DNA from 2 places in the Pseudomonas sp. SO81 genome. Region 1 is predicted to be linked to the other one. Evidence: riboswitches for the same ligand, from Rfam matches in the RefSeq annotation. Region 1 holds a riboswitch; the other holds the start of a gene.

Region 1 (10,988 bases):
GACGTAACGACGGGTCAGCTCACCCAGCGGCACCACACCCAGGCCGGTCTCGTTGCTGACCAGGATGATGCGCCCGGGCAGCTCGGCCAGCGCCTCGAGGAAGGCATCGCGCTGCATGGCCAGGCGGGTCTCGTCTTCCAGCATCAGCAGGTTGGTCAGCCACAGGGTCAGGCAGTCGACCAGCAGGCAGCGCTCGGGGGCGGCATTGTCGCGCAGGGCACGGGACAGTTCGAGGGGCTCCTCGACCAGGCCCCACTGCGCCGGGCGCGAGGTACGGTGATGGGCGATGCGCTTGGCCATCTCGCCGTCCCAGGCCTGCCCGGTGGCGATATAGGTGACCGGCAGGCCGCTGTCCGCCGCCAGCTTCTCGGCCAGACGGCTCTTGCCGGAGCGGGCGCCACCGAAGATCAGTTCAAGCATGGACAGTACCCTCTGGATCGACCCTCACCCCAACACTCTCCCGAGGGAGAGGGTGCTGATCGAGGCTGCGTTGAAATGTGTGCTCAAACTCGAGCACGGAATAACCCACTCTTCCTGCCGAAGAGGACCGGGATGAGGGAGTCGCCCCCGCCCGATGCCTCGCCAATGCGCATGACACTCCTAGAGGCCACATAACTCACGCAACAGCCGGGTATCCAGATGCGCCTCGACCAGGTCGGCCAGGCGCTCGATATCGCGTTCGCGGCGCGCATAGTAATCCACCTGGCGCGCCTCGCGCAGACCGGCCCAGCGCAGCAACTCGGCGCAGGCGGCCGGCTGCTCGAACAGGCCGTGCAGGTAGGTGGCCATGACCTGGCCGTCGGCGCTGATGGCGCCGTCGCTGCGGCCGTCGTCCAGGCGCACGGCGGGACTGCCCAGCGCCGGACCGCTACTGATCCCGGCGTGGATCTCGTAACCGCTGACCTCCAGATCACCCAGGCTCAGGCGCCCGCGTACATTACGCAGCTGCTTCTCCGGCTCCAGCACGGTGGCGTAGTCGAGCAGGCCGAGGCCCGCGCTGCTGCCGGCCGGGCCTTCCAGACCATGGGGATCGTCGATACGCGTGCCGAGCATCTGTAGGCCGCCGCAGATGCCAAGGACCTTGCCGCCGTAGCGCAGGTGGCGGGCGATGGCGGCGGCCCAGCCGTGCTCGCGCAGACGCGCCAGGTCGGCCCGTACGCTTTTCGAGCCGGGCAGGATGATCAGGTCGGCCGGCGGCATGCTCTGCCCTGGGCCGATAAACTGCAGGTCCACCTGCGGGTGCAGGCGCAGCGGATCGAAGTCGGTGTGGTTGCTGATGCGCGGCAGCACCGGCACGGCGACGCGCAGTACCTCGCGCTCCTTGTCCGGCTGCAGCACCTGCACCGCGTCCTCGGCCTCCAGATGGAAGTCCATCAGGTACGGCAGCACGCCGAGCACTGGCTTGCCGGTGCGCTGCTCCAGCCAGTCCAGCCCCGGTTGCAGCAGGGCGATATCGCCACGGAAGCGGTTGATCACAAAGCCCTTCACCCGCGCCTGCTCGCTCGGCGACAGCAGCTCCAGGGTGCCGACCAGATGGGCGAACACGCCGCCCTTGTCGATATCGGCGATCAGCAGCACCGGGCAGTCCACCGCCTCGGCGAAGCCCATGTTGGCGATGTCGCCGGCGCGCAGGTTGATCTCGGCCGGCGAGCCGGCGCCCTCCACCATCACCACCGGATACTGCGCGGCCAGGCGGGCGTGGGATTCAAGCACCGCCTCGCGGGCAACGCGCTTGTAGTCGTGGTAGGCCATCGCATTCATATTGCCGATGGCGCGGCCCTGGATGATCACCTGGGCGCCGGTGTCGCTATTGGGCTTGAGCAGCACCGGGTTCATATCGGTGTGCGGCGCCAGGCCAGCCGCCTGGGCCTGCACCGCCTGGGCACGGCCGATCTCGCCGCCATCGGCAGTCACCGCACTGTTGAGCGCCATATTCTGCGGCTTGAATGGCGCCACGCTGACGCCCTGGCGTTGCAGCCAGCGGCACAGCGCGGTCACCAGGGTGCTCTTGCCCGCGTCCGAGGTGGTGCCTTGCACCATCAGAGTGGCCGGCAATCCGGTGGTCATGCGGGCATCTCCTTCAGCGCCAGCTCCAGGCGCTGCCAACCGGCCTCGTCGCCGGGCAGGCCGAAGCGCAGGCAGCGAGTCTCGGCGAACAGGCGCAGGAGAATGCCGCGCCGGGCGAAGTAGCCGTGCAGGCCAACCGCCTGGTGATGGCCGACCAGCTGGAACAGTGCGCAGCCACCGGCCGGGGCCAGACCATGATCGCTGAGCAGCACGGCCAGGCGCAGGCCATCGGCGCGCAGGCGCTCGCGCTGGCGACGCTGGCCTTCGCCATCGGCCAGCAAGGCGCAGGCCACCGCCCGCGTCGGCCCACTGACGGTCCAGGGCCCGAGCTGCTCGCCGAGGCGCTCGAGCAGTTCGCTTGCGGCCAGGACGAAGCCCAGGCGAATACCGGCCAGGCCGAAGAACTTGCCGAACGAGCGCAGCACGATCAGCCCCGGGCGCTGACTGTCGGTCGCCAGACTGTGCTCGGGGGTGCAGTCCATGAAGGCTTCGTCGACCAGCAGCCAGCCGCCGCGCCCGGCCAGTCGCGCGTGCCATTCGAGCAGACGCTCGCGTTCGATCAGCCGGCCGCTAGGATTGTTCGGGTTGACCACCAGCAGCACGTCGAGGCGCTCCAGCGAGCGCTCCACCGGGCCCTCGCCCAGCTCCTGGACCAGATGACCCTCGCGGCGCCAGGCGGCGGCATGCTCGGCATAGGCCGGCGAGACGATGCCGACCCGCAGGCCGGGGCGGCGCAGACGAGGCAGGGTCTGGATCGCCGCTTGGGAACCGGCCACCGGCAACAATGCAGGCACGCCGTAATAGTCGCGAGCCGTCGCCTCCAGGCCGTCGTCGGCCTCGGGCAGGCGCTGCCAGGCGGAATCGGGGATGGCCGGCAGCGGCCAGCCATAGGGGGCGATGCCGGTGGACAGGTCGAGCCAGTCCGCCAGCGGGATGCCATAGCGCTGCGCCGCCTCGCGCAGGCGGCCACCGTGTTCAAGCAAGGTACAGCCCTCCCACGACCAGGATCAGCAGCCACAGGGCCACGCCGCCATGCACCAGGTTGAGCGCCCGCTCGATATCGCGAGCCTGCGGCGGCAAGCCTTCACCCAGCTGCGGACGCTGCTCCTCGATGCCATGGTAGACGGCCGAGCCGCCCAGGCTGACGCCCAGGGCGCCGGCGCCGGCAGCCATCACCGGGCCGGCATTGGGGCTGTCCCAGAGGGGCGCCTGGCGCCGCCAGCAGCGCAGGGCCAGGGCGGTGCGGCCGAGCAGCGCGTAGGTCAGCGCCACCAGGCGCGCGGGAATGTAATTGAGCGCGTCGTCGATGCGCGCGGCCGCCCAGCCAAAGCGCTCGAAACGCTCGTTGCGGTAGCCCCACATGGCGTCCAGGGTATTGCTCAGGCGGTACAGCACCACACCCGGTGCGCCCAGCAGGCAGAACCAGAACAGCGCGGCGAACACCGCATCCGAGCCGTTCTCCAGAACCGACTCGGTGCCGGCGCGGGCCACGCCGGTGGCATCCAGCTCGGCGGTGCGCCGGCTGACCAGGTAACCGACACGCTGCCGCGCCTGCGGCAGATCGCCCAGACGCAGCGCCTGGGCCACCGGCAGCGCATGCTGGCCGAGGCTCTTCAGGCCGACGGCGAAATACAGGGCGAGGATCTCCAGCAGCCAGCCCAGTTCGCTCAGGCTCAGCAGCCAGACCAGCGCCACCGGCGGCAGCACCGCCAAGCACCAGCCGCTGACGCCATGGCTGCGCCAGCCGCGCCCACCGGCATTGAGGCGCTGCTCGATACGTTTGGCCAGGTTGCCGAAGCCCACCAGCGGGTGCCAGCGTCGCGGCTCGCCGAGCCAGGCATCCAGGCCCATGCCGGCCAGGGCGGACAGTGCGACGCTCACGTCTGCTGCCCCCAGCGATCGGCGAATACCAGCTCGCTCAGCGGCCGCTCGCTGGCCCAGCCTTCCTGCACCAGCATCGGCCGCTCGTAGAACTCGGTCACCGGCCCCAGGCACAGCACCGCCACCGGCTGGCTGCCCGCCGGCATGCCGAGCAGCTCGGCCAAGGCCAGTGGATCGAACAGCGACACCCAGCCCAGCCCCAGGCCTTCGGCGCGGGCCGCCAGCCAGAGGTTCTGGATGGCGCAGCTGAGCGAGGCCAGGTCCATCTGCGGCAGGGTGCGGCGACCGAACACATGGGCCTCGCGACCATCCATCAGGGCCGCCACCAGCAGCTCGGCGCAGTCGCGGATGCCCTCGACCTTGAGCCGCATGAACTCGTCGCTGCGCTCGCCCAGGGCCTCGGCGGTGCGCACCCGCTCGGCCTCGACCAGGCCGTGGATGCCCTCGCGCAACTCCGGTCGGGTGATGCGGACAAAGCGCCAAGGCTGCATCAGGCCGACACTGGGCGCCTGGTGCGCCGCCTGCAGCAGGCGCGCGAGCAGCTCCGGTGCCACCTTGCCGCCGGCGAAGTGGCGCATGTCGCGGCGTTCGGCGATGGCGCGGTAGACCGCGGCGCGCTCGTCGGGGCTGAAGGCGTGGTCGCTCATGGCAACAGCAGCTCGGCCGTCGCGCTGGGGTTGGACGGCAGGTAGAAGTGGATATAGGAGGCGGTCAGGCGGCCATCGCGGAACACCGCCTCGGCCACCGGTTTGCCGTTCGGGCAGACGCCACGGGCCAGCGGCGCCTGGGCGCAGTCGAGCACAGAATGGTGGTAAGTATGCCCGCGCAAGCTGCCTTCCGGCAGTTCCACCTGCTGCAGTGCCAGGGCGGCCAGGCGCGGCTGCATCACCGCACGTCCCGGCAGCAGGCCGAGCAGCTCGGCGCTTTCGCCCTGCTTGTCGGTCAGCGCCTCGAGCAGATAGAGCATGCCGCCGCACTCGGCGAGGATCGGCTTGCCGGCCGCGTGATGGGCGCGAATAGCCGCAAGCATCGACCGATTGCCCTGCAGCCGATCCAGGTGCAGTTCGGGATAGCCGCCAGGCAGGTACAGGCTGTGCACCTCCGGCAGGGCCTGGTCGGCCAGCGGCGAGAAGAACACCAGCTCGGCGCCCAGGGCGCGCAGCAGATCGAGATTGGCCTGGTAGAGGAAGGCGAAGCTGGTGTCGCGGGCCACGCCGATGCGTACGCCTTTCAGCAACGGCTCGAAGGCCTGCTCCTGCGGTGCGGCAAAGGCGACGGGATCGGGCAGCAACGCGCCGGCGCTGGCCAGCAGGGCATCGGCGGCGGCGTCCAGGCGCGAGTCCAGATCGGCCAGCTCCTCGGCCTGGATCAGCCCCAGGTGGCGGCGCGGCAGCTCCAACGCGGCGGAGCGCGGCAGGCCGCCGAACCAGCGGATCGAGGGCGGCAGGCTATCGCGCAGGATGCCGTTGTGGCGCTCGCTGCCGGTGCGGTTGGCCAGCACCCCGGCAAACGGCAGGCTGTGCTGGAAGTGCGCCAGGCCATAGGCCATGGCGCCGAAGGTCTGGGCCATGGCACCGGCGTCGATCACCCCCAGCACCGGTACTTGCAGACGCCGCGCCAGATCGGCGGCCGAGGGGCTGCCATCGAACAGGCCCATGACGCCCTCGATCAGGATCAGGTCGGCCTCGCCGGCTGCCTGCCACAGCAGCTGGCGGGTCTGCTCCTCGCCGACCATCCACAGATCCAGCTGGTACACCGGCGCGCCGCTGGCGCGGGCGAGGATCATCGGATCGAGGAAGTCCGGGCCGCACTTGAACACCCGCACCCGCTTGCCGGCACGGCTGTGCAGGCGCGCCAGGGCGGCGGTGACGGTGGTCTTGCCCTGGCCCGAGGCGGGAGCGGCGATCAGCAGGGCCGGGCAGTGGCGTGGCTCGGCCATCAGAATTCGACCCCTTTCTGCGCCTTCACGCCCGCCTTGAAGGCGTGTTTGACCAGGGTCATCTCGGTCACCGTATCGGCCGCCTCGATCAGCCCCGGCTGGGCGCCGCGACCGGTCACCACCACGTGCTGCAGCAGCGGGCGTGCCTCGATATCGGCCAGCACCTGATCCAACTGCAGATAGCCGTGTTTGAGGGCGATATTCAGCTCGTCCAGCACCACCAAGCCGATGCTCTCGTCGGCCAGCAGGCGACGCGCCACCTGCCAGGCCTCGCCGGCCATGGCGACATCGCGCTGACGGTCCTGGGTCTCCCAAGTGAAGCCCTCGCCCATCACGAACCACTGCACCTCGTCGGGGAAACGGCGGAAGAAGGCTTCCTCGCCGGTGCTGGCGGCGCCCTTGATGAACTGCACCACGCCGACCTTAATGCCATGCCCCAGGGCGCGGGCGACCATGCCGAAGGCCGAGCTGCTCTTGCCCTTGCCGTTGCCGGAATGCACCAGCAGCAGGCCATATTCGTCCTGGGCCTGGGCGATCTTTGCGTCGATCAGGGCTTTCTTGCGTTGCATGCGCGCCAGATGACGGGCGTCGCGTTCGGCCGACTCGTTCATGTTCGGACTCCTCTTTGCCGGCGCCACAGCGCCCTGCGCACCCGGCTGGCGGGTACACGAACAGAAACAAGGACAGAACGAGGAAAGCAACGGCCAGGCCCGAGAAGGCCGCAACCGCAGAGCCCGCCGCACTGCCGTGGATCGCGACAGGCCGGTCTCCGGGCTCGTGAGCCAGGCCTCGCGGCCTGCGGATCGCGCCTTCCCGTGCCGGGGCACAGTGGCGTCGAGCGACCCTTTTACTCACCTACCGTTGCGGGGGCAGCGCCGGAATCTTCGTAACGAATGCACCGGCTTCCCTGTTTCACCCTCGGACGCGTCGCGTCGGGGCACCTGAAGCAGGCGCGCAGCTTAGGCCCAGCGCATGCCTCGGTCAATCGCGCGCCGCCCGGCAGATCGGTCGAACCCACAGGGACCAGGAGGCTCACAGCAAGACAACCGAGCAAAGGAGAACCCCATGGCTAAGCAACGCTACGCCTCCTGCATCCAGGCCTGCAGCGCCTGCGCCATCGCCTGTGAAACCTGCGCCGCCGCCTGCCTCAAGGAACCCGACCTGCAGCACATGGCCATCTGTATTGCCTGCGATATCGACTGTGCCGACATCTGCCGCCTTGCCGAGCGCCTGATGGTGCGCGACAGCCCGCTGTGCGACGAATTCGTGCGCCTCTGCGCGATAGCCTGCCAGGCCTGTGCCGAGGCCTGCGGCAAGCATCAGCATGACCATTGCCAGCAATGCGCCCAGGCCTGCCAGCGCTGCGTGGTGGAATGCGAGGCGCTGGCCGCCGGCGCCTGAACTCGAACCTCAGTGCCTGGGCGTGAAGCCCGCCGGCTTGCTCGCCAGCCACTCGACGAAGGTGCGCAGGCGCTCGTCGCCCAGCAGGGCCTCGCGGCTGTTGTAGGTCAGCGCCAGTTCCTTCTCGCTGAACAGCTTGTGGATCTGGTTGTGGCAGGCGCGGCAGACCCACAGGGTGGCGGTGATGCGCTCTGTCTTGGCGAAGCGCTTCTGCACGTAGGGCTTGTCGTGCAGGGCCTTGGGGATCAGGTGGTGGCGGGTCAGCGGCAAGGCGCGGGCGCAGAGCTCGCAGGCATCGGGCTGGGGTGGCAGGCGGATCGGTTCGGGCATGTGGCGATGATGCCACAGCCCTGGCTGGCCGGCGCTAACGCTTGCGGCAGATGCTCAGCCCGTCGCCCAGCGGCAGCAGGCTGAGGTCGACGCGGGTGTCGCGGCGCAGGCCGCGGTTGAGCGCCTGGATCGCGCGGGTATCGGCGCTGTCCGGGCTGGTCTCCAGCACCCGACCACCCCACAGCACGTTATCGAACAGGATCAGGCCGCCCTTGCGCGCCAGCACCAGGGCGTGTTCCAGGTACACCGTGTAGTTGGCCTTGTCGGCGTCGATGAAGATCAGGTCGAAGCTCTCGCCATGGCCGCCACGCTCTAGCCCATTGAGCGTCTCCAGCGCTGGCGCCAGGCGCAGATCGATGCGTTCGCTCACCCCGGCCTCGTACCAGTAGCGCTCGGCGATGGCGTTGTACTCGCCGGGCAGGTCGCAGCAGATCAGCCGACCGTCTTCAGGCATAGCCTGGGCCATGCACAAGGCGCTGTAACCGGTGAAGGTGCCGATCTCGAGAATCTTGCGTGCACCGCACAATTGCACCAGCAGGGCCATGAACTGACCCTGCTCCGGGGCGATCTGCCAACGCGCCATGGGCAGCAGCGCGGTCTCTTCGCGCAGGCGCTTGAGCAGCGGCGCCTCGCGCAACGACACGTCCAGCAGGTACTGGTAGAGGGCGTCGTCGAGGTTCAGCGTGCGGTTGGTCATGGCTGGCGTGCCAGCTGGCCCGCGGCCAGGACCCGCTTGGCGCCGAGGTAGCTCTTCTGCCAGTAGGCCTGGGTCAGGTAGTCCAGGCGCACGGTGCCGCCGCTGGAGGGGGCATGCACGAAGCGCCCCTCGCCGACATAGATGCCGGCATGGCTGACCTTGCCGCCGCCGTTGGTGGCGAAGAACACCAGGTCGCCGCTCTGCAGCTCGCCACGGCCGACATTGGGCACGCGCAGGTTGATCATGTCGCGGGTCGAGCGCGGCAGCTGGATGCCGGCGGCGTTGCGGTAGACGTAGCCGATCAGGCCGCTGCAGTCGAAGCCGCTCTCCGGCGTGTTGCCGCCATAGCGATAGGGCGTGCCTTCCAGGCCGATGGCGCTGATCACCACGTCATCGGCGTTGGCGCCGACTATGGGGAAGGGATTGTTGGGTTCTTGGGAGGGAGGGTTGCCGGCGCAGGCGGTGAGCAGCGCGGCGAGGGCTAGCAGGGAGAGGCGAGCCGTGAAATGCATGGGCGGTCGTCCTGGCCGGAATGCGCCCTACTCTGCCGGCTCGCAGGCACGGGCGCAAGGCCCGTGCACTGCTTTGGATCAGGGCCGGATCAGCGATGCAGCGGCGAACGCTCGGCGGACGGTTGCTCCGGCGCCATGGCCAGCACGCGCTTGGCTTCCATGTAGCTGCGGCTCCAGTAGCTGTCGTCAAGGCTGTCCACCCGCACACCGCCGCTGCGGCTGCTGCTGGAATGGATGAACTGGTCGTCGCCCAGGTAGATGCCGGCGTGGCTGACGCGGCCACGGCCACGGTTGTTGAAGAAGATCAGGTCGCCCGGCTCCAGCTCGCTGCGCGATACCAGCGGCGCGTCGAGATTGATCAGCTCGCGGGTGGAGCGCGGCAGCTTCATGCCCGCCTCTTCCTTGAACAGGAAGCCGACGAAGCCGCTGCAGTCGAAACCACTGGTCGCCGAGGTGCCGCCCATGCGGTAACGGGTACCGACCAAGGACAGGCCATGGGCCAGGATATTGTCCGCCAGCGAGGGCAGCTCGTAGGGTTTGTCGTCCGTGAAATCCGCCATTTGCTCGTCGGTCATGTACTCGACGGGCTTTTGCGGTTGTTGAGCCAGATCCATCTGGGGCTGCGGCGCCTGCTGGGTGGCGCAGGCCGCCAACAGGGCTGAGAGTGCAATGGGCACGAGGGGTGCGAAGCGCTTTAGCATGGGCACGACCGTGTCAGTCTGGTTTTTATAAGGGGGCGACTATGCCCTCTGAGAACATGATTTGCAAATTCAATGCCCAGGAATGTGACTCAGTAGTTCCGGCAAAACGTCTGACGCCCTTCCCGATAAATGGGCATCCACCCAGCGGCTGATATCGGTCTGCTGCGGATTGATTTCCACCGTAAAACCCCCATTCCTGCGGGCTTCCACCAGCGGTTCGACTATGTAGGGGAAGCTCGCCGTAGTACCGACCGCGATAACCACTTCGAAGCCCTGGCGCACCTGATCATAAAGCCGACCAATGGCATCCTCGGGCAGCATTTCCTCGAACAGCACCACCGGCGGGCGCAGGATGCCCCCGCATTGTGCGCAGCGCGGCGGCAAGGGTTTTTCCAGGTGCGCGGCCAGCTCGGGATCTTCGGCGCCGCAGGACTGGCAGAACAGTGGCGCTAGCTCGCCATGGATCTCGATCAACCGCTCCAGCGGAGAACCCGGCTGGCGGTGATAGCCATCGATGTTCTGCGTCAGCACCCAGCAACCCGGCTTGCGCCGCTGCAGTTCGGCGATGGCGACATGCCCGGCATTGGGGCTGGCGGCCAGGCAGGCCTCGCCAAGCTGGGCCAGGTACTTCCAGCACAGCGCCGGATCACGCTGCAGCATGGGCCCGGACAACGCCGCCTCGATTGGCAGGCCCTCGGCTGTCAGGCCGTTGTACAGACCACCGAGGCCGCGGTAGGTGGGTAGCCCGGAGTCCGCCGAGAGCCCGGCGCCGGTGATGATCAGAATGCGCTCGGCCCGCTGGATTGCCCGGGCGACGCGGAGAATATCCTGCTGCATGGCATTGCCTCCTCGGACCGCAAAGCGGCTTTATCAGTGATTGACTGTATGCGCGAGCATCACCGACAGCTGACACAGCGGCCGGCCACTCTGCGCGTGCCACTGGTTGAAGGCAGCCTGCACCAGCGCCAGGTCCTTCTGGCTGGTCGGTGCCTTGTCGATGATGTCCTGGGCCTTGAGCGCGGCGACCATGTCGTCGGTGGGGATAAAAGTGTCCTTGCCGACCATGCGCAGGAAGCGAGGCGCCGACAGGCCGCCGAGCTGGCTGCCGTGCTTGGCCAGGTACTTCCACAGGCCGACGATGTCGGTCACCGGCCAGTCGGCGATCAGCGCGCCGAAGCTGCCCTTGTCCTTCTGCACGTCGAGGACGAACTGGGCGTTGCGCGGCACACTCTTGAGCTTGCCCAGGTGGCGGATCAGGCGCTCGTCCTGCATCAGCCGCTCCAGGTGCTCGGCGCCCATCAGCACCACCTTCTGCGGATCGAAGCCGAAGAACACCTGCTCGAAGGCCGGCCACTTGGCATCCACCAGGCTGTGTTTGAGGCCGGCGCGAAACACGCGCAGGGCGATCAGCGACAGGTAGCGGTCATCGCTCAGCGCGCGCAGCTCGGCGTCGCTCTTCG
Region 2 (10,988 bases), 2.3 Mb from region 1:
ACGAAGAGATCCAGCGCCGCGTCGGTATTCTGCGCATGCTCGAACTGGGGCATGCCGACTTCTTCCTCGATGCCTCCACCGAGGTCGAGGACGTGCTGCGCGAGGGGCCGGACTCTGCGCGCTTTCGCACTACCGCGCTGACCCGCTTGCCGCTGTATGCCGGCTTTGCCGATACTGCCCGCGGTCGCGCCCTGGCCGAACTCTTCGATCGGCGCATGGCCGAGCTGGTGCGTGACGGCAAGCTGCGAGCGGTCTTCAGGCGCTGGCAGCAGCCTTATCCGTTCGACGAGGACATGGAGATCCCCGATGCGTCGCCTTGAGCTGTTCGCCGCCAGCCTGTTGCTGGCCCTGACTCCCTTGCTGCATGCCGAGACCCAGGTTCAGGTGGTCGGCCTGTTCCCCGGCGCCGCGGTGCTGCTGGTGGATGGTCAGCGCAAGCTGGTGCGCAATGGCCAGACCGGCCCAGGTGGGGTCAAGGTGGTCAGCGCCGACAGCAAGGGCGCGGTGCTGGAAGTCGATGGCGTGCAGCGCAGCTACGGCATCAGCCGCGAGTACAACCAGGCTGGCGCTGGCTCCGGGCCGCAGAAGGCCCAGCTCAGCATCAGCCGCGGGGTCGGCAACCATTACTGGATCGCCGGCTCCATCGATGGTCACCCGGTGCAGTTCCTGGTCGATACCGGCGCCACCTCGGTGGCGATGAACGAAGGCCAGGCCCGCCGCCTGGGCATCGACTACCGGGTGCAGGGCAAGCCCATGGTCGCCAGCACCGCCGGCGGCAATATCCGCGCCTGGCGGATCAAGCTCGACAGCGTCAAGATCGGCGGTCTGGAGGTGCTCGGTGTGGAAGGCGCGGTGCTGGAGGGCGATTCGCCCACCGAAGTGCTGTTGGGCATGAGCTTCCTCAGCCGGGTGCGCTGGCGTGAGGAGAACGGCGTGCTGCAGCTGGAGTCCAAGCTCTAGGTGTGCTTGGCCGATTCATCGGCCCTTTCGATCCTTATCCCCGACAATTCACGCTGCGCCGCAGTGCGACGCTGCTGGTACAATGCCGGCCTTTTCTGCCGAACGTTCAACAGGAGCACCCGGTGTCCGTCGTCTTCGTCGCCGCCTCCAAGCTGCCCACGCCCTTCGCGGTGTTTACCATGCACGGTTTCCTCGATGAGGAGAGCGGCAAGGAGCACGTGGCCCTGACCCTGGGCGATATCGCCGATGGCCAGCCCGTGCTGGGTCGCCTGCATTCCGAGTGCCTGACCGGCGATGCGCTGTTCAGCCAGCGCTGCGACTGCGGCGCCCAGCTGGAAGCTGCCCTGCGCGCCATCGCCAGCGAGGGCCGCGGTGTGCTGCTGTACCTGCGCCAGGAGGGTCGTGGCATTGGCCTGCTGAACAAGATCCGCGCCTACGAACTGCAGGATGGCGGGGCCGACACGGTGGAGGCCAACGAGCGCCTGGGCTTCGCCGCCGACCAGCGCGACTACTCGATCTGCCAGCCGATGCTCGATCACCTGGGCGTTCGCGAGATCAACCTGATGACCAACAATCCGCGCAAGGTCAAGGCGCTGGAAGGCTTCGGCGTGCGCGTGGCCGAGCGTCGCCCGCTGGAGATCGGGCGCAACCCGCACAACAGCAAGTACCTGGCGACCAAGGCCGGCAAGCTCGGTCACATGCTGGGGCTGCAACACCAGGAAGAGACCGAGTGACGCGCGCCGAGGTGCGTCGCCGGCTCGCCCTCGAATGGTGGCGCTGGCTCGGCTTCGCCCTGGCACCGCTGTTCTTCCTCAATCTGCTGTTCGGCAGCAGCCAGGCGCTGGGCACGGTGCTGGAGATGCCGCTGTTCATCGCCGGCATGGCGTCCATGTTCGTCAGCCTGCCGCTGTTCTCCGCCTACAAGCGCGCGCTGATCGCCACCGAGGCCGCGCTGGATGGCGAGCACGAGCGCGAGGCCTGGCTGGAGCTGGCTCGCCAGCGGCGCAAGGCCTTTCTCGGCGCCTGCCTGCCGGGCTGGGTCGCCGCGATCGCCCTGTTCAGCGGGCTGAATGCCGTCGCCCTGATCCTCCTCGCTCTGAGCAGCGTGGTGCTGCTCTGCCTGTATCGCATCCCGCGCCAGCTTGGCTAAGCGCCTCTTCGCCGCCTGCCTGCTTGTCCTGAGCCTGCCGCTGTGTGCGGCGGAGCGGGTGGTCAGCCTGGCACCCTCGATGTCGGAAATCATGCTGGAGCTGGGCGCCGAAGAGCGCCTGGTTGGCGTGCTTGACGGTGGCGAGCGGCCGGTTGAGCTGAAGCACCTCCCCTCGGTGGGGCGCTACGGCCAGGTGGAACTGGAAACCCTGTTGGCCCTGCGCCCCGATCTGTTGCTGCTATGGCCGGACAGCGTTCCCGCGGCCCAGCGTGAACAGCTGCAGTCCTTTGGCATCCCGCTCTATGTCGGCGAACCCCACGACCTCGAACAGTTGGCCGAGCAGTTCGCCGAGGTCGGCGAGCGGGTCGGCCTTGCCGAGCGTGGCCGCCAGCTGCGCCAGCGCTTCCGCGATGGCCTGGCGAGCCTGCGCCAGCGCTACCGGCGCGAGCCGCCGTTGCCGGTGTTCTACCAGGTCTGGCATGAGCCGCTGTATACCATCGGCGGGCGGCAGATCATCGGTGACGCCCTGGATGTGTGCGGCGCACGCAACGTGTTCGCCGATCTGCAGCTGCCGGCACCGCAGGTGAATGTCGAGGCGGTGCTGGGGCGGGCGCCCGAGGTGATACTCGCCGGCAGCGACGCCGAACTGCAGCACTGGCGAGCCTGGCCGCAGTTGCCGGCGGTGCAGCGCCAGCAGCTGTGGGCGGTGCCGGACAAGGGTCTGGAACGTCCCAGCTTCCAGATGCTGGCGGCTATCGGGAAACTCTGCGCAGTGCTGGTCCAGGCTCGTTGAACCGCGCTCTAGCGCAGAAACACAAGAGGCCCCGAAAGGGGCCTTGTGCATTGCGCCGGACGTTTACAGCTCGGGGCTCCAGACGAAGCCGAGCATCGCCGTGCGGCCTTCCTGGCGGTAGCCATAGCGCTCGCCTTCGTGCTCGTACAGGGCGCGCTGGTAGTCCTTGTCCAGCAGGTTGTCGATCTTCGCTTCCAGCTTCAGCTCGCCGGTTGCCTGCCAGCTGCCGCGCAGGCCCAGCAGGCCGTAGCCGGCCAGCTCGTACTGGTTGTTCGGATCGTCGTAGCTGCTGCTCGCGGCCTGCCAGGTGGCGCCCACGGCGAAGTCGCCGAAGGCGCGGTCCAGGTCCAGGCTCAGGGTGCGGCGGGCGCGGCGGTTGAGGGTGTGGCCGGTATCGCGGTCGCGCGGGTCGACGAAGGCGACGCCCAGTTGGCCCTGCCAGCCGAACAGCTCCTGCTGCAGCGTCGCCTCGAAGCCGTGGATGCGTGCGGTGGCGATGTTCTGCGGAATGAAGTCCTGATCGCTGGCGATGGCATCCTCGATGTCGGTGCGGTAAAGCGAGGCCTCCAGGCGGGTGCTCTCGGTCAGCTCGCTGCGCCATTGCAGCTCGTAGCTCTTCGAGTGCTCGGGCTTGAGGTCCGGGTTGCTGTAGTCTGGGTAGTACAGGTCGTTGAAGGTCGGCGCGCGGAAGCCTTCGCTGTAGGACAGGATCAGGTCATTGGCGGCGTTCAGCGGCAGGGTTAGGGCGCCGCTCCAGGTGTTCTCGCTGCCGAACTGCTCGTTCTTGTCGTGGCGCATGCCCAGCTCGGTGGAGAAGTGCTCGCTCTCATAGCGATGCTGGACAAAGGCAGCCTGGTTCCAGCGCTGCTGCTCCTCGAAGGCGGTGTTGCTGTTGAGCTGATCCTCGTACCACTCGCCACCCAGCAGCAGGCTGTGGCTGTCGCTCAGGGCCAGGGTGTTGAGCCAGTTCACCGAGTCGCGGTAGGTGTTGAACACGCCACGCTCGTCGCTGAGCTTGTCCAGGCTCTCTTCGCGGTTCTCGCTGTGGCCGACTTCCAGGCGGCTGTTCCAGGTGTCGTTGATCTGCGCATCGAGGTAGCTGGAGACGCTGCTGACGGTGAAGTCGCTGTACGGGGCCTGGCCGACCGACTCGAAGGTGGTCATGTCGAAGCGGCCGAAGGGGTTGTCGAATTCGGTGCGGCCGCGCTGGTCGAGCACGTTGATGCCGGCCTCGATGCTGTCGCTGAAGCTGTGGCTGAGGCTCAGGCTGAAGGCCTTGTTGCGGTAGGCGTCGTGATCCTGGTCGGACTCGTAGGACGGGCCGCTGCGATCGAAGCCGTTGGTCTCGTTGAGGCTGCCGGCCAGGCTGAAACGGGTCTGCTGGTCGCCGCCGGAGATGCCGGCGCTGCGCTGCCAGGCACCGTGGCTGCCATAGCCCACGCGCACGAAGGGCTTGAGGCCTTCGCCAGCGCTGCGGCGAGTGAAGATCTGCACCACGCCGCCGATGGCGTCGGCGCCATACACCGCGGAGCGTGGGCCGCGCAGCACTTCGATGCGCTCGATCTGGTCGATGTTGATGTGCTGCAGGTTGCTGTCGCCGGAGCTGGCCGAACCGATGCGCATGCCGTCCACCAGCACCAGGCTCTGGGCCGACTTGGTGCCGCGAATGTACAGGCTGGTCAGGCTGCCGATGCCGTTGTCGGTCGCCTGAACGCCAGGTACGCGCTTGAGTAGGTCGGTCACCGACGAGGGCTGCAGGCGCTCGATGTCGGCGCGGGTGAACACGGTGCTGGCGGTGCTGCTGGCGCTGCGCTGCTGCACATCGCGGTTGGCGCTGATCAGGGTTTCGGACAGCTTCAGCGCAGCCTCCTGGCCGGCGGCCAGCAGGTTGGTGCCGGGCAGCAGGGCCATGGCCAGGGCCGAGAGAGGCAGGGAACGGGACAGCTTCATGGAGATTCCTCAAAGATCGCAAGACTTCGAGGAGGGCAGGACAGGCGCGGGCGGGCGCCTGACGGTGCTGCCCTCCGCAACACCAGTCGAATCCGTCCAGGCCGGTCTCCGGGCTCTCGACGCGCCGGCTCGCCTTCCCGGGAGACCCAGTGGCTGATGAGCGGGCGTGCAGCCGGTGGGCTGCGGTCGATTACCGTTGCGGGGGCAGCGCCGGGATGGCTCCTCGCGGAGCGCACCGGCTTCCCGTTTAACGCTGTTCCTGTGGACGCAGCGCACCTGGCGGAATGCAAAAACGCCGCGCACCTTAGTGCGCAGCCGGATGAATTACAAACAAGTTGGATTCAGGGCTGGATGAGCATGGCTCATCCAGCCAGCTGCGCCAGTCGCGCCCGCACCGCCGTCTCGATGCCGGCGGTATCCAGCCCGCACTCGGCGAGCATCTGGGCCGGCTTGGCGTGCTCGACGTAGTAGTCGGGTAGGCCCAGGTGCAGCAGTGGCTTGACCAGGTTCTCGGCGGCGAGGAACTCGCTGACCGCGCTGCCGGCACCACCCATCACGGCGTTTTCCTCGATGGTCACCAGCAGCTCGTGGCTGGCGGCCAGTTCACATAGGAGGGTTTCGTCGAGGGGTTTGACGAAGCGCATATCGACCACGGTGGCGTCCAGCGCCTCGCCGACGCGCAGCGCCTCGGCCAGCTGCACGCCGAAGGCCAGCAGGGCGGTGCGCTTGCCCTGGCGACGGACCACGGCCTTGCCGATCTCCACCGGCTCCAGGCGCGGGTCGATCGGCGTGTTGGGACCGCTGCCACGCGGATAACGTACGGCCGCCGGGCCCTGGAAGTGGTAGCCGGTGGTCAGCAGCAGGCGCAGCTCGTTCTCGTCGCTGGGCGTGGCCACCAGCATGCCGGGGATGCAGCGCAGGTAGGAGATATCGAAGCTGCCGGCGTGGGTCGGACCGTCTTCGCCGACCAGGCCGGCGCGGTCGATGGCGAACAGCACGTCGAGGTGCTGCACGGCCACGTCGTGGATCAGCTGGTCGTAGGCGCGTTGCAGGAAGGTGGAGTAGATCGCCACCACCGGCTTGGCTCCGTCGCAGGCCATGCCGGCGGCCAGGGTCACTGCGTGCTGTTCGGCGATGGCCACGTCGAAGTAGCGCTCCGGGAAGCGCTCGCTGAAGGCCACCAGGTCGGAGCCTTCCTTCATCGCCGGGGTGATGCCGACCAGGCGCTCGTCCTGCTCGGCCATATCGCACAGCCACTGGCCGAACACGGCGGAGTATTTCGGGCCGGAGGCTTGCTTCGGCTCGACTGGCGCCTTGATCGGCTCCAGCTTGGTGATGGCGTGGTAGCCGATCGGGTCGACCTCGGCCGGGGCGAAACCCTTGCCCTTCTTGGTCACCACATGGAGGAACTGCGGGCCCTCCAGGTCGCGCATATTGCGCAGGGTGGCGATCAGGGTCGGCAGGTCGTGGCCATCGATGGGGCCGACGTAGTTCCAGCCCAGCTCCTCGAACAGGGTGCCGGGCACCAGCATGCCCTTGGCGTGCTCCTCGACCTTGCGCGCTATCTCCCAGGCGCCGGGCAGGCGCGAGAGGATCTTCTTGCTGCCTTCGCGCATGCTCGAATAGGTGCGGCTGGAGATGATCTTGGCCAAATAGTTGGACAGGCCGCCGACGTTCTTGGAAATCGACATGTCGTTGTCGTTGAGCACGACCAGCATATTGGCCTTCACATCGGAGGCATGATTCAGCGCCTCGAAGGCCATGCCGGCGGTCAGTGCGCCGTCGCCGATCACGGCCACCGACTTGCGCTTGCTGCCCTGCAGGCGCGCGGCTATGGCCATCCCTAAGGCGGCGCTGATGCTGGTGCTGGAGTGGCCGACGCCGAAGGTGTCGTACTCGCTCTCGCTGCGGCGCGGGAAGGCGGCCAGGCCGTCCTTCTGGCGCAGGCTGCCCATGCGCTCGCGGCGGCCGGTGAGGATCTTGTGCGGGTAGGCCTGGTGGCCCACGTCCCACACCAGGCGGTCGTCCGGGGTGTCGAAGATGTAGTGCAGAGCGATGGTCAGCTCGATCACGCCGAGGCCGGCACCGAAATGCCCGCCGGTCTGGCCAACGCTGTACAGCAGGTATTGGCGCAGCTCGTCGGCCAGGCTTTCCAGCTCGCTTTCCGCCAGGCGGCGCAGGCCGTCCGGGGTGTCGGCGCTGTCGAGCAGGGGCGTGGCAGGACGCTCGCGGGGGATTTCGTGGAAGGTGGTCGGCATCAGGCGGATCGTTATAGGCATACAAAAGATGCGGCAGTTTACCTGAAGCGCCGGAAACAGCCCAAACGACCTGTGAGTGGATCAGTCCGCGGCGTAATGCCGCGCCAAGAAGTCCAGCAGCAGGGCGTTGACCCGCTCGCCGTCCTCGCTCTGCAGCCAGTGGCCGCAACCCTCCAGCAGGTGCTGTTCCAGGCGCGGCACCTTGGCCGTCATGCGCCCCAGCGTCGGCGCCTCGAAACGGCCGACCGGGTCGCGGTCGCCGAGCAGGAACAGGGTCGGTTGCTGCACCTGCAGTTCGGCCAGCGGCTCGCTGCGCTGCCAGTTGCGCTCGAAGTTGCGGTACCAGTTCAGCGCGCCGTGGAAGCCGCGGCCGGCGAAGGTCTTCTCGTACACGGCGAACAGCTCGGGCGAGCACCAGGCCGGCAGCGGCAGATCGCCCAGGCCGTCGAACAGGCGGGCGTCGGCCGGCTTGTCCTGCAGCAGCGCGCCTTCCAGGCCGCCGAGCAGCAGGCGCAGGCTGCGGCCGATGTCGACGTCCAGTTCGGCCTCGGCCACACCCGGCTGCTGGAAGTAGAGGATGTAGTGGAAGCGCCCGGCATAGGCCTCGCGCATCATCTCGATGGCCGGGCGTTTCGGCCGTCCACCGAAGGGCACGGACAGCGCGCCGAGCGCCTGCACCCGCGCGGGCTCCAGCAGGGCCAGATGCCAGGCCACCGGTGCGCCCCAGTCATGGCCGACCACGGCGACGCGGGTCTGGCCGAGGGCATCCATGGCGCCCTGGATATCGCCGCACTGGGTCAGCAGGTCATAGGCGGCGGGATCGCTCGGCGCGCTGCTCTGCCCATAGCCACGCATCTCCGGAGCGAACACCCGGTAGCCGGCGGCGGCCATCGCCTCGATCTGCGGATGCCAGGCGTACCAGCACTCCGGGAAGCCGTGCAGCAGCCACACCGGGCGGCCATCGATCGGGCCGGCACTGTAGAGGCTGAGGTCGATGCCGTTGACCGCCAGCAGCCGATGCTCGATATGCATGGGGCGTCCTTACCAGGTATCGACGAAGGGGCGTTTCTTGCCCGTGCGGGCCGGCGCTTTCGGCGCGGCGTTGAGCCCGCGCAGCAGCCAGGCGCGGCTCTCGGCCGGGTCGATGACGGCATCGATCTCCAGGTAGCTGGCCATGTTCAGCGCCTTGCCGTTGGCGTAGGCCTTGCCCACCAGCTTGTCGAACAGGGCCTGACGGCTAGCCTCGTCCGGCTGCGCCGCCAGCTCCTTGGCGAAGCCCAGGCGCACCGCGCCCTCCAGGCCCATGGCGCCGAACTCACCACTGGGCCAGGCGGCGGTGAACAGCGGCGAGTGGAAGCTGCCGGCGGCCATGGCCTGGGCGCCGAGGCCATAGCCCTTGCGCAGCACCAGGGTGAAGAACGGCACGGACAGGCTGGCGGCGGCCACGAACATGCGCGACACGTGGCGCACTGTGGCCTGCTTCTCCGCCTCCGGGCCGACCATAAAACCGGGGGTGTCGCACAGCGACACCATCGGGATATCGAAGGCATCGCACAGCTGCATAAAGCGCGCGGCTTTATCTCCCGCCACTGCATCGATGGCGCCGCCCAGGTGCGCGGGGTTGTTGGCGAGCAGGCCGAACGGCTTGCCCTCGATGCGGATGAAGGCGGTGATCAGTCCCGGGGCGAACTGGCGGCGCAGTTCTAGAACGCTGCCGCTGTCGGCCAGCAGCTCGATCACTCGGCGGATGTCGTAGACGCGCAGGCGATTCTCCGGGATGACATGGCGCAGCTCGCGCGGGTCGGTGCACTGCCAGTCGGCCAGCGGGCCTTGGAAGTACGACAGGTACTGCTTGGCCGCGCGCACGGCCTCGGCTTCGTTCTCCACCAGCACGTCGATCACCCCGTTCGGGCCTTGCACGCTGGTGGGGCCGACTTGCTCGGGCTTGAAGCTGCCCAGGCCGCCGCCTTCGATCATCGCCGGGCCTGCCATGCCGACGGTGGCGTCCTTCGCGGCAATGATCACGTCGCAGCAGCCGAGCAGGGCGGCGTTGCCGGCGAAGCAGCGGCCGGAGACGATGCCTACCGTGGGGACCAGGCCGGACAGCCGGGCCATGGCGACGAAGGTGTGGCAGTCGAGCCCGGCCACGCCGACAAAATCGGTGTCGCCGGGCCGCCCGCCGCCGCCCTCGGCGAACAGCACCAGCGGCAGGCGCCACTGTTCGGCGAGGCCGAGCATGCGGTCGGTCTTCTTGTGGTTCATCACGCCCTGGGTGCCGGCGAACACCGTGTAGTCGTAGGCGATGGCCATGCAGCGCGCCGCCTCGCTGCCGAAGGCGCCGGCGTTGACCGTGCCGATGCCGGCCACCAGGCCATCGGCCGGGCTCAGCTCCAGCAATTCTTCGTGGGAGCGCCGGCGGCGCTGGGCGGCCAGGGCCATGGCGCCGTATTCGTTGAAGCTGCCCTCGTCGAGCAGGTCGTGCAGGTTCTCGCGGGTGGTGCGCTGGCCGGTCTTGCGCCGCTTGGCCACCGCCTCGGGGCGGCGCGCGTCGGTCAGGCGTGCGTGGCGCTCCAGTACCTCGGCCAGGTCGGCGCGGATATGTTCGAGATCGACCGCCTGTTCGTCCTGCTCGTGCCCGCCATCGACCTCGGCGGGCTCGATGAACAGCAATGCCTGCCCTTCGCCCAGTGCGTCGCCGGGGGCGGCGGCCAGGGCGCGGACGATGCCGCCACGTTCGGCGCGGACGACGAACTCCATCTTCATCGCCTCCAGCACGGCGACCTGTTGGCCGGCGGCGACGCTATCGCCCTCGGCTACGTCCAGGCTGACCAGCACGCCGGTGCTCGGCGTACTCAGCGCCAGGGTGCCCGCCGGTGCCTCGATGGCTTTGGCAGCGGTGGCGCTGGCGCCGACCTGGGCGAAATAGCGGTGCGGGTGGGCCGCGCCATGGGCGCCGAGCAGTTCGCCCAGTTGCTCTTCGACGAAGCGTGTGCTGACCCGGTTGCTCAGCACCTCCTCACGCTGCAGCAGGTTCTGCAGCAGGTGCAGGTTGCTCGCCACGCCCTCCAGGCGGAATTCGCAGAGGGCGCGATAGGCGCGGCGCAGGGCGCTCGGGTAGTCGGGCGCGCTGGCGATCAGCTTGGCCAGCAGCGAGTCGTAGGCCGGGCTCACCGGGTAGCCGGCGTAGCCGTAACCATCCACACGCAGGCCGGGGCCGGACGGTGGCTGGTAGGCGCTCAGCGTGCCGGCGGCCGGGCGGGCGCTGCCGTCGGCGTGCAGGATTTCCAGGTTGATCCGCAGTTGCACGGCGCAGCCCTGCGGCGCCGGTGGTTGCAGCAGGCCGAGTTCGGCGAGGCTGGCACCGGCCGCCAGGCGCAGCTGGGTGTGCAGCAGGTCGACGCCGGTGATCTGCTCGGTGACCGTGTGCTCCACCTGCACCCGCGGGTTGGCCTCCATGAAGAAGAAGCGCTCGCCCTCGACCAGGAATTCGAAGGTGCCGATGCCGCGGTACTTCACCTCGGCCGCCAGGCGCAGGGCGCAGGCGATGATCGCCTCGCGCAGGCCTGCGTCCAGGTCCGGACTGGGGGCGATCTCCACCAGCTTCTGGTGGCGGCGCTGCAGGCTGCAGTCGCGCTCCCACAGGTGGCTGACCTGCGCGCCGTCGCCCAGCACCTGCACCTCGATATGCCGGGCACTCTGCACCAGTTGCTCGATATACAGCGCGCCGTTGCCGAAGGCGCCCTGCGCCTCGGACTGGCAGCGTGCGTAAGCCTCATCCAGCTCCGCCGCGTCATGGATCGCGCGCATGCCGCGCCCACCGCCGCCAGCCAGGGCCTTGAGCATGGCGGCGCTATGTTCGGCCAGGAAGGCACGTGCC

Evidence for each region. Region 1 has a riboswitch for cobalamin ahead of cobO (cob(I)yrinic acid a,c-diamide adenosyltransferase). Riboswitches for the same ligand answer to the same signal wherever they lie in the genome.
Region 2: linked by a shared signal. The riboswitch ahead of OH686_RS15375 (TonB-dependent receptor domain-containing protein) and the one ahead of cobO (cob(I)yrinic acid a,c-diamide adenosyltransferase) in region 1 are both predicted to bind cobalamin.

What each region holds. Positions count from the first base shown of each region.
Region 1 is NZ_CP126126.1:1,019,241-1,030,228, forward strand. It holds gene cobU (bifunctional adenosylcobinamide kinase/adenosylcobinamide-phosphate guanylyltransferase) at 1-420, opposite strand, end outside; gene OH686_RS04865 (cobyric acid synthase) at 601-2,067, opposite strand; gene cobD (threonine-phosphate decarboxylase CobD) at 2,064-3,050, opposite strand; gene cbiB (adenosylcobinamide-phosphate synthase CbiB) at 3,043-3,948, opposite strand; gene bluB (5,6-dimethylbenzimidazole synthase) at 3,945-4,595, opposite strand; gene OH686_RS04885 (cobyrinic acid a,c-diamide synthase CobB) at 4,592-5,887, opposite strand; gene cobO (cob(I)yrinic acid a,c-diamide adenosyltransferase) at 5,887-6,498, opposite strand; cobalamin riboswitch at 6,631-6,847, opposite strand; gene OH686_RS04895 (four-helix bundle copper-binding protein) at 6,953-7,288, shown strand; gene OH686_RS04900 (hypothetical protein) at 7,298-7,618, opposite strand; gene OH686_RS04905 (O-methyltransferase) at 7,653-8,315, opposite strand; gene OH686_RS04910 (C40 family peptidase) at 8,312-8,827, opposite strand; gene OH686_RS04915 (C40 family peptidase) at 8,917-9,528, opposite strand; gene OH686_RS04920 (NAD-dependent deacylase) at 9,598-10,365, opposite strand; gene OH686_RS04925 (DNA-3-methyladenine glycosylase I) at 10,399-10,988, opposite strand, start outside.
Region 2 is NZ_CP126126.1:3,279,238-3,290,225, forward strand. It holds gene OH686_RS15350 (substrate-binding periplasmic protein) at 1-320, shown strand, start outside; gene OH686_RS15355 (retropepsin-like aspartic protease family protein) at 307-960, shown strand; gene ribA (GTP cyclohydrolase II) at 1,083-1,694, shown strand; gene OH686_RS15365 (MFS transporter) at 1,691-2,110, shown strand; gene OH686_RS15370 (cobalamin-binding protein) at 2,103-2,903, shown strand; gene OH686_RS15375 (TonB-dependent receptor domain-containing protein) at 2,967-4,853, opposite strand; cobalamin riboswitch at 4,936-5,148, opposite strand; gene dxs (1-deoxy-D-xylulose-5-phosphate synthase) at 5,216-7,111, opposite strand; gene OH686_RS15385 (alpha/beta fold hydrolase) at 7,193-8,143, opposite strand; gene OH686_RS15390 (acetyl-CoA carboxylase family protein) at 8,153-10,988, opposite strand, start outside.